DNA from 3 places in the Methylobacterium ajmalii genome. Region 3 is predicted to be linked to each of the others. Evidence: predicted binding sites of a transcription regulator. Region 3 holds the regulator's gene; each other region holds the start of a gene.
What was found. Region 3 encodes LexA, which represses DNA repair genes until DNA is damaged. Its sites were predicted from a motif close to TGTTCNNNNTGTGTTCNG; they were not measured.
Positions count from the first base shown of each region.

Region 1 (3,274 bases), on a different contig from region 3:
CGTTCATGTCGATCGAGATGCCGCCGTACGGCGCGTTGACGTGGCCTTCCAGCGACGTGCCGGTGCCGAAGGCGACGACCGGCATCTTATGCGCCGCGCAGACCCGCACGACCGCCTGCACATCCTCCGTGCTCAGGGCGTAGACCACCGCGTCCGGCGGCTGGTTGGCGACCCAGGTCAGGGTGCTGGCATGCTGCTCGCGCACCGCCTGCGAGGTGACGACGCGGTTGCCGAACTGCGCGGTCAGCTCGCGGATCACCGCCTCGACGGTCTCGGAGCTCGGGCGCTCCCGCGACGGGGTGGGGCTCAGGGCGTTCATGGCGGTGTCGACTCCCGAAACGGACTGGCGGGCGCCGTGGGGAAAGTGCGTCCCGGCCTTGCGCCGGCCACCCTAGCAGGCCGGATCCCCCCGGCATATCCGCCGGACCGGTCACGGAGAAGTGCGCTGCGAGGGTGGCTCCTTGCCCCAAGGTGCAAGGCAGGCGGGGGTGCATCCCGGGCCCGAGCATGGTACGTGCCTGGGCGCCCTTGTCATCCCGCGTGCGCCATCGGGAGCCCCACAATGGCAGACGACCGCCCCGCCTCGATCTTCTTCTTCGCGCCGTTCGTGTCGTCCACGATGGTGATCGAGCCGGGATGGATCGACTACAACGGCCACCTCAACATGGCGTATTATCACGTCCTGTTCGACCGGGCGGTGGACGAGGCGTTCGGCGTCGTCGGCCTCGGGCCGGACTACATGGAGAGCGGGCGCGGCACGACCTTCGCGGCCGAGGTGCACGTGCGCTACCGCCGCGAACTGGTGCTCGACGATCCGATCCGGGTCACGCTGCAGCTCATCGCCTTCGACGAGAAGCGGCTGCATTTCTACTCCGAGATCCGCCACGCGACCGAGGGCTGGGTGGCCGCCTCGTCGGAGAATCTCTCCCTTCACGTCGATCCGGAGACGCGGCGCGTGGCGCCGTTTCCGGAGGACATCCAGGCCAATCTCGCGGTCATGCTCGGCTCGCATGCCCGGCTGCCGCGGCCCGACGATCTCGGCCGGGTGATCGGCATCCCGGCCCGCGGCCACCACCGGCCGGACACCATGGCCTTCGCGACCGCCGGCGCCCGGGTCCGTCACTGACGCCGGACGGCCGCCGGCTCAGCGCCGCACGCCGAGCGGGGGCAGGGGCGCCGGAGGCAGGCTCTGCTGGCGCTGGATCTGGCCCTGGAGCTGGTTGGTCTCGAAGCGGTTCTGCTGCTGGATGCCGCGGATCTCGCCGCTGCTCTCGATCGAGCGGTTGATCCCCTCGACCCGCTGCTGGGCGCGGTTCACCGGGGCCTGGTTCTGGGCCAGGGCCGGGAGGGGCGCCGCCATGGCGGCGAGGATCAGGAGGCTGTGGACGCGCATCGGGGGCCTTTTCCGCGGACGAGACCTGTCAGGTGGGGACGACGCGGCGCCTGCTGCAAGGTTCCTCGCTGCAAGGTTCCTGCCCGCAAGGTTCCGGGTCCCGCGGAGACCCGCCGGCATCCGGCTCCCATGCGTCCCGCACCCTCGACGCCGTTCGCGTTTTGGTCCAGTGATGCCGGCATGACTCGCGATATCGCCGGGACCGGCTCCACCTCGATCTCCGCCCGCGCCCGCGCCGCGGTGGTGCCCCAGGGCGTCTCCTACCTCGACGGGCTGAACCCGGAGCAGCGCCGCGCCGTCGAGGTGACGGATGGGCCGATCCTGGTGCTGGCCGGCGCCGGCACCGGCAAGACCCGGGTGCTGACCACGCGGATCGCCCACCTGATCGCCACCGGCCGCGCCCGGCCCTTCGACATCCTGTCGGTGACCTTCACCAACAAGGCCGCCCGGGAGATGAAGGAGCGCATCGGCGCGCTGATCGGCGCGGCCGGCGAGGGGATGCCGTGGCTCGGCACCTTCCACGCCATCGGCACCAAGATCCTGCGCCGCCACGCCGAACTCGTCGGCCTGCGCTCCGACTTCACGATTCTCGGCACCGACGACCAGTTGCGGCTCCTCAAGCAGGTGATCGCGGCGGCCGACCTCGACGAGAAGCGCTGGCCGGCCCGCAGCCTCGCCGGCACGATCGACGGCTGGAAGAACCGCGGCCTCGGGCCGGAGCAGGTGCCGGCGGGCGAGGCCTCGGCCTTCGGCTTCGGCAAGGGCGGGGCGCTCTACGCCGCCTACCAGGAGCGGCTGAAGTCGCTCAACGCGGTCGATTTCGGCGACCTGCTGCTGCTGTGCCTGAAGCTGTGGCGGGAGAACCCGGACATCCTCACCAACTACCAGCAGCGCTTTCGCTACATCCTGGTCGACGAGTACCAGGACACCAACGTCGCCCAGTATCTCTGGCTGCGGCTCCTGGCGCAGGGGCACCGCAACGTCGCCTGCGTCGGCGACGACGACCAGTCGATCTACGGCTGGCGCGGCGCCGAGGTCGACAACATCCTGCGCTTCGAGCACGATTTTCCGGGTGCCCTGGTGGTGCGGCTGGAGAACAACTATCGCTCGACCGGCCACATCCTGGCCGCGGCGTCCGTCTTGATCGCCCACAACGAGGGGCGGCTGGGCAAGACCCTGCGCACCGACAGCCCGGAGGGCGAGAAGGTCACGGTCACCGGCGCCTGGGATTCGGAAGAGGAAGCGCGCCTCGTCTGCGAGGAGATCGAGAGTTTGCAGGCCAAGGGCCACAAGCTGTCGGAGATCGCCGTGCTGGTGCGGATCTCGGCCCAGATGCGCGAGATCGAGGACCGCTTCGTCCAGCTCGGGCTGCCCTACCGCGTCGTCGGCGGCCCGCGCTTCTACGAGCGGGCCGAGATCCGCGACGCGCTCGCCTATCTGCGCATCGTCGCCAACGGCTCCGACGACCTCGCCTTCGAGCGGATCTTCAACACGCCCAAGCGCGGCCTGGGCGACGCGACCCTCCAGGCCCTGCACGGCCTGGCCCGCCGCGCCAACGTGCCGCTGCTCCAGGCGGCCCGCATGATGAGCGAGACCGAGGAGCTGAAGCCCAAGCCCCGCTCGACCGTGCGCGCCCTGTGCCAGAGCTTCTCCCGCTGGGCCAAGCTCCTGGAGGACCAGCCGCACACCGAGGTGGCCCAGACGATCCTGGAGGAATCCGGCTACACCGAGATGTGGCAGAAGGAGCGCACCGCCGACGCCGCCGGGCGGCTCGAGAACCTGAAGGAGCTGGTGCGCTCGATGGAGGAGTTCCCGGACCTCGCCGGCTTCCTCGAGCACGTCTCGCTGGTGATGGACGTCAACGAGGCCGAGGGCGGCGAC
Region 1 covers NZ_JAZFXT010000058.1:80,629-83,902, reverse strand. The annotation lists gene V3T34_RS24000 (FAD-binding oxidoreductase) at 1-319, opposite strand, end outside; gene V3T34_RS23995 (thioesterase family protein) at 563-1,126, shown strand; gene V3T34_RS23990 (hypothetical protein) at 1,145-1,393, opposite strand; gene V3T34_RS23985 (ATP-dependent helicase) at 1,574-3,274, shown strand, end outside.
Region 1: V3T34_RS23985 (ATP-dependent helicase) is a predicted target of LexA. The motif match lies at 1,545-1,562, and genes of this name have one in related genera.

Region 2 (3,274 bases), on a different contig from region 3:
CGGCGGTCGGCGCGCGGCCGCCGCGGGACGGCGCCTCGGCATCCACCTCCAGGCGATCGGCCCCCGACACGGCGCCGATCAACGCCTCGACCCGCTCGCGGGTGCGCTGGCGAAACGCCTCGGCCCGGCGGACGGCCTCCGCCTTCGTCGTCGCCCGGCCGATCTCGGCCAGTTCCGATTCGAACACCGCCCGCCCGACCGGGTCGCCATAGGCCGGAAACACCCGGCGCACGGCCGCCACGAAGGCGAGGCCCACCTCCGTCACGGTGATCGCCGGGTCCTTGCCCTTGAGCAGCGTGACGTAGTGGCTCTTCATCAGCTTCGGCAGCACCGCGTCGCGGGTGGCGGCGGTGCCCAGCCCCTTCGGCTCGGTCGGGTTGGCGGGGTTCTCGAGCGCCCGCTTCAGGGCCGGGTCCTCGATCTGGTCGATGAGGCGACCCATCACCACCGGCAACTCGCCCCGGGTGATGCGCCGCGGCGGCTCGGTCCGGGCGGTCTCGATCGTCGGGTCGCCGCCGGTGCCGGCCTCGCCGTCGCGCACCGGCGGCAGCCGCCCGGTGGTCGGCTCGTCGTCGGCCTTGGCCTTGCCGGGCACCACTTCGTCCTCGTCGGCCTCGGTGCCGTAGAGGGCGCGCCAGCCCGGCACCTTCACCACGCTGCCGGTGATGACGAAGCGCTTTTGCCCGAGCGGCGTCGCGACCTCGGCCGTGACCGTGGTGCGGGCGTCGATCCCGTCGGCCATGTGGGCGGCGAGGAAGTTCTTGGCGACGAGCAGCCACAGCCGCAGCGCTTCCGGCGCCACGTCGCCCGGGCCCGGCACCTTGCGCAGGGGCACGATGGCGTGGTGCTCGCCCGGATCCTTGACGTAGTGGCCCTTCGGCCCGCGGCGGATCTGCGGCGTCGCCGGATTGTGGGCCGCGAGGTCCTTGTCGGCCACCGCGATCGCCGCCAGCACCGCGGCGGCGTCCTTGGCTTGCGACTCCGGCAGATGCACCGATTCGGTGCGGGGATAGCTGAGATAGCCCTTGTCGTAGAGCGCCTGCGCATGGCGCGCGGTCACCTGCGGGTCCCAGCCGAAGCGCTTGGCGCAGGCGCGCGCCAGCGTGTCCTTGGAGAAGAGCTTGGGCGGCGTCCGCCGCACGTCCTTCTGCACCACCGCGAGCGGGCCGGCCCAGCCCGCGGCGGCGTCGCGGATCGTCTCGGCGTCCGCGATCTCGAAGATCTTGTCCTTCGGCGCGTGCCAGAGCGTCAGGCGCGCGCCGCTCTCCGTCGTCACCGGCAGGGCGATCTTGTAGAAGTCGCGCGGCACGAAGGTGCGGATGCGCTCCTCGAGATCGGCCAGGATGGCGAGCGTCGGCGTCTGCACCCCGCCGAAGCGCCAGGGCTCGCGGAAGGCCGGCGGGCGCAGGCGCAGGGACACCGCCCGGGTGCCGTTGAGGCCGAGATGCCAGTCCTCGTATTGCCGGCACAGGGCCTCGAGATAGGCGGCGTAATCGCGCTCGCCGGAATCGTCCTCACGCGCCAGCAGCCCGAAGGCGCGGCGGATCGAGATCTCGTCCAGCGCCCCGAGCCGCAGCCGGTCGACCCGGCCGCGCCAGCCGAGATGCTCCAGCACCTCCCAGGCGATCATCGAGCCCTCGCGGCCCGGATCGGTGGCGATGATCACCCGCTCGACCCCGGAGAGCGCCTGGCGGATCGCCGCGAGCTTCGGCGCGTGCGACTGGCCCGAGCGGCCGTGACCGGGGGCGACCGGCAGCCGCTCCATGGCGATCGGCAGCGCGTCGAAGCGCCAGGGCTTCCAGTCCGGCCGGATCTCCCCGGGCTCGGCCACCTCCAGCAGGTGCCCCTCGGCCGCGACGCAGACCGTGCTGGGCGAGCGGAAGAACCGCTGCACCTGGCGCATCGCCGAGGGCTTCTCGAAGAAGAACAGCGTCTTGCCGCGAGGATTCGTGCCGGAGGACGAGCCGGGGGAGGTGGCCTGCGCCATGGCAGCGGGACGCTCCTGGGCGGGCGGAGAGGCCCGAACGAAGCAGGAACATAATGGAGTGGCCCGGGGTCGGTCAACGCGGGGCATCGCGAAAAGAAAGGGCGCGGGCTTCTCCTCTCCCCGCGGGCGGGGAGAGGGCCGCTGACCCCTTGTCGGGTCAGCGGCAAGCGGAGGCGCAGCCGCAGCGAGGGTGAGGGGGTCTCAACGAGTGAGGCACCTCCGGAAACACCCCCTCACCCTCGCGCTTCGCGCTACCTTCGCCCCCAGCAAGGGGGGCGAAGGCCTCTCCCCGCGAGAAGTCGGGCAAGCCCGACTTCGTCCGTTGCTTGCAGATCCCGGGCAAGCCCGGGATCTGTCGGGGAGAGGGGAAACCCGGCGCCACGCCGTTCCCCAGACGGCTCTTCCCCGAATGAGCGCAGCTCTCGGCTCCGCACTCGCGCGCTCCACCCCTCTCCGCCACGATCCCGTCCGCGAAACGCCGCTTGCACCCTGTGCATTCCTCACATAAAGATATCTTTATGTTTCGCATTGGAGGCGAGGAGCCCGACGACATGACCGCCACCGTCCCCTTCGCCGACGCCCTGGGCGTGCTGCGCGCCGCGGCGGAGGAGACGCGTCTGCGCATCCTGGTGCTGCTCGGCGACGGCGAATTGTCGGTCTCGGACCTCACCGACATCCTGGGCCAGTCGCAGCCGCGGATCTCCCGCCACCTCAAGCTCCTGGTCGAGGCCGGGCTGGTGGTGCGCCACCGCGAGGGCGCCTGGGCGTTCTTCCGCCTGCGCGAGGGCGTGGCGGGCCTGGTCGCGCCGCTCATCGCCGCCCTCGACGGCACGGCGCCGCCGCTCTCCGAGGACCGGGCCCGGCTCCAGGCGGTGCGGGCCCAGCGCGCCGACGCCGCCCAGACGTTCTTCGCCCGGCTGGCCCCGCAATGGGACCGGGTGCGCTCGCTCCACGTGCCGGAGGCCACCGTCGAGGCGGCGGTGCTCGACGTGCTCGGGGGCGGCCCGATCGGCAGCCTCGTCGATCTCGGCACCGGCACCGGGCGGATGCTCGGGCTGCTGGCGCCGCGGGCCGCGAAGGCGACCGGGCTGGACGCCAACCACGCCATGCTGTCGGTCGCCCGCGCCAACCTGGAGCGCCAGGGCCTGACCCGGATCGACCTGCGCCAGGGCGACATCCACGCGCCGCCCTTCGGCCGGGCGAGCTTCGACCTCGTGCTGATCCACCAGGTGCTGCACTACCTCGACGATCCCGCCCGGGCGCTGCGCGAGGCCGCCCGCCTCGTCG
Region 2 covers NZ_JAZFXT010000029.1:32,796-36,069, reverse strand. The annotation lists gene V3T34_RS15125 (type IA DNA topoisomerase) at 1-1,987, opposite strand, end outside; gene V3T34_RS15120 (ArsR/SmtB family transcription factor) at 2,539-3,274, shown strand, end outside.
Region 2: V3T34_RS15125 (type IA DNA topoisomerase) is a predicted target of LexA. The motif match lies at 2,021-2,038, and genes of this name have one in related genera.

Region 3 (3,274 bases):
GTCGCCTCGCTGCCGCCCTCGATCGCCCCGACGCTGTTCGCCCTCGACATCACCGGCGCGCTGTCGGGCGGCCTGCTCAACGTGATCCTGGTGTTCTTCCTCGTCGAATTGTTCGACGCCACCGGTACGCTGATGGGCGTCGCCAACCGGGCGGGACTCCTCACGCAGGGAAAGATGGAGCGCCTCGACAAGGCGCTGATGGCCGATTCCTCGTCGATCTTCGTCGGCTCGCTCCTCGGCACGTCGAGCACCACGGCCTATCTGGAGAGCGCGTCGGGCGTCGAGGAGGGCGGGCGCACCGGGCTCACCGCGGCGACGGTGGCGGTCCTGTTCCTGGCCTGCCTGTTCTTCGCGCCGCTCGCCGGCTCGGTCCCGGCCTACGCCACGGCTCCGGCTCTGTTCTACGTCGCCTGCCTGATGCTGCACGAGCTGGTCGATCTCGACTGGGACGACCTGACCGAGGTGCTGCCGGCCTGCGTGACGGCGCTCCTGATGCCCTTCACCTACTCGATCGCCAACGGCGTCGCCTTCGGCTTCATCACCTATGCGGTGATCAAGCTGCTCACCGGCCGCTTCCGGGAGGTGAAGCCGGTGGTGTGGGTGATCGCGGGCGTGTTCCTGTTCAAGTTCGTGGCGACGGGGAGTGCGCACTGACGGGCGCTGCCGTCCTCAACCCTCCCCCCCTCCGCGGCAGGGCTGCCCGGGCAAGGTGTAGCGCGCGGGCTCTCCCCTCTCCCCGCGGGCGGGGAGAGGGGAAACTCGCGCCTTTTCGTGAAGACGAAGCGCCGCCTCAGTACTTCCGAACCAGGCTCACCAGCCGGCCCTGGATCCGCACCCGGTCCGGCCCGAGCACCCGGGTCTCGTAGGCCGGGTTGGCAGCCTCCAACGCGATCGACGAGCCGCGGCGGCGCAGGCGCTTCAGGGTCGCCTCCTCGTCGTCGATCAGGGCCACGATGATGTCGCCAGTATTGGCGGTCTCCTGGCGGCGGATCACCACGAGGTCGCCGTCGAGGATGCCGGCCTCGATCATCGAGTCGCCGCGCACCTCCAGGGCGTAGTGCTCGCCGCTGGCGAGGAAGTCCGGCGACATCGCCACCGTGCGGCTCTGGCTCTGGATCGCCGAGATCGGCGTACCGGCGGCGATCCGGCCCATCACCGGCACGCTGACCGACTGGCCGTTCTCGTCCGAGGCCGTCGCCATGGCGGGGATGCCGGCGGGCCGCTTGGGCTCGTGAGCGCGCCCGCCCTCGACGACGCTCGGGTTGAACCGCACCACCTCGGCCCCGGCCGCGGGAGCCGTCGCCGGCCCCGTCACAGTCTCGGGGATGCGGATCACCTCGATCGCCCGGGCCCGGTTCGGCAGGCGGCGCAGGAAGCCGCGCTCCTCCAGGGCGGTGATCAGGCGGTGGATGCCCGATTTCGACTTGAGATCGAGGGCGTCCTTCATCTCGTCGAAGGACGGGGGGACGCCCGTCTCGCGCATTCTCTGCTGAATGAAGCGGAGCAGGTCCAACTGCTTACGCGTGAGCATGTGACACTCTCATCCCCGCGCTGCCGCGCTCCGGAAACAAATCGCGAACATGGTAAGCGTTCCGCAAGTGTTCCGCAAGCGGCTTCGAAAAAGCGGCGCACGGCCGCAGCAACCGGGGTGATAGACGGGGATGTCGCGGGTCGATCGTACGATGAGGCAGGCCCCTCCCGGAATTCGACCGGCGCGGGACTGTCCGCCGCGCCGGCCCGTCGGACGGGTGTCAGCCCCGCCCCTTGCGGCCCTTGTATTTGGGCTTCTGGCCCGGAAAGCCTTGCGTCGAGCGGCCGGTGGGGCGCTCGGCGTAGGAGAAGGGCACCTCGCGGTCGGTGCCCGGGCCCATGTCGTCGAGGTCGGGCTGGCGGATGCGGGTGCCCTCGTCGGAGGTGCCCTTGCCGCCGGGGCCGTATCCCAGGGGCTCGGGGCCGCGCCGCTTGCGCTTGGCGCCGAAGCGGCCGGCGTCGCGCTCGACGTCGGCCTGGGCCGCCATCGGGTCGTCGGCGATGGCGAGCTCGGTCGCCTGGAGACGCTTGAGCTCGTCGCGCAGGCGCGCCGCCTCCTCGAAGTCGAGGTCCGCGGCGGCCGTCCGCATCCGCTTCTCGAGGTCGGCCATCACCGCCTTGAGGTTGTGGCCGACCGTGACGGCGGACTTGGCGAGCCCCGTATCGACCTGGACGTGGTCGCGCTCGTAGACGCTCTCCAGGATGTCCGAGATGTTGCGCTTCACGCTCTGGGGCGTGATGCCGTGCTCCTCGTTGTAGGCGAGCTGCTTCTTGCGCCGGCGCTCGGTCTCGGCCATCGCCCGCTCCATCGAGCCGGTGATGTGGTCGGCGTAGAGGATGCAGCGGGCGTCCGCGTTGCGGGCGGCCCGCCCGATGGTCTGGATCAGCGAGGTCTCGGAGCGCAGGAAGCCTTCCTTGTCGGCGTCGAGGATGCCGACGAGGGCGCATTCCGGGATATCGAGGCCCTCGCGCAGGAGGTTGATGCCGATCAAGACGTCGAAGGCGCCGAGCCGCAGGTCGCGGATGATCTCGATCCGCTCCAGGGTGTCGATGTCGGAGTGCATGTAGCGCACCCGCACGCCGTTCTCGTGCAGGTACTCGGTCAGGTCCTCGGCCATGCGCTTGGTGAGCGTCGTCACCAGCGTGCGGTAGCCGGCGGCCGCCACCTCCTTGACCTCGCCAAGCAGGTCGTCGACCTGGGAGCGGGCCGGGCGCACCTCGATGACCGGGTCGACGAGGCCGGTCGGGCGGATGACCTGCTCGGCAAAGACGCCGCCGGTCTGCTCCAGCTCCCACTTCGCCGGCGTCGCCGAGACGTGGATCGATTGCGGGCGCATCGCGTCCCATTCCTCGAACCGCAGCGGACGGTTGTCGAGGCAGGAGGGCAGGCGGAAGCCGTACTCGGCCAGCGTCGCCTTGCGGCGGAAGTCGCCCCGGTACATGCCGCCGATCTGCGAGACCGTGACGTGGCTCTCGTCGGTGAAGACCAGCGCGTTGTCGGGCAGGTACTCGAACAGGGTCGGCGGCGGCTCGCCGGGCTTGCGGCCGGTGAGGTAGCGCGAATAGTTCTCGATGCCGTTGCAGGCGCCCGTGGCCTCGATCATCTCAAGGTCGAAGGTGCAGCGCTGCTCCAGGCGCTGGGCCTCGATCAAGCGGCCCATCCGGGTCAGCTCCTCGACCCGCCACTTCAGCTCGTCCTTGATGCCCTTGACCGCCTGCTGGAGGGTCGGGCGCGGCGTCACGT
Region 3 covers NZ_JAZFXT010000002.1:25,449-28,722, reverse strand. The annotation lists gene V3T34_RS00370 (NCS2 family permease) at 1-654, shown strand, start outside; gene lexA (transcriptional repressor LexA) at 791-1,531, opposite strand; gene uvrB (excinuclease ABC subunit UvrB) at 1,752-3,274, opposite strand, start outside.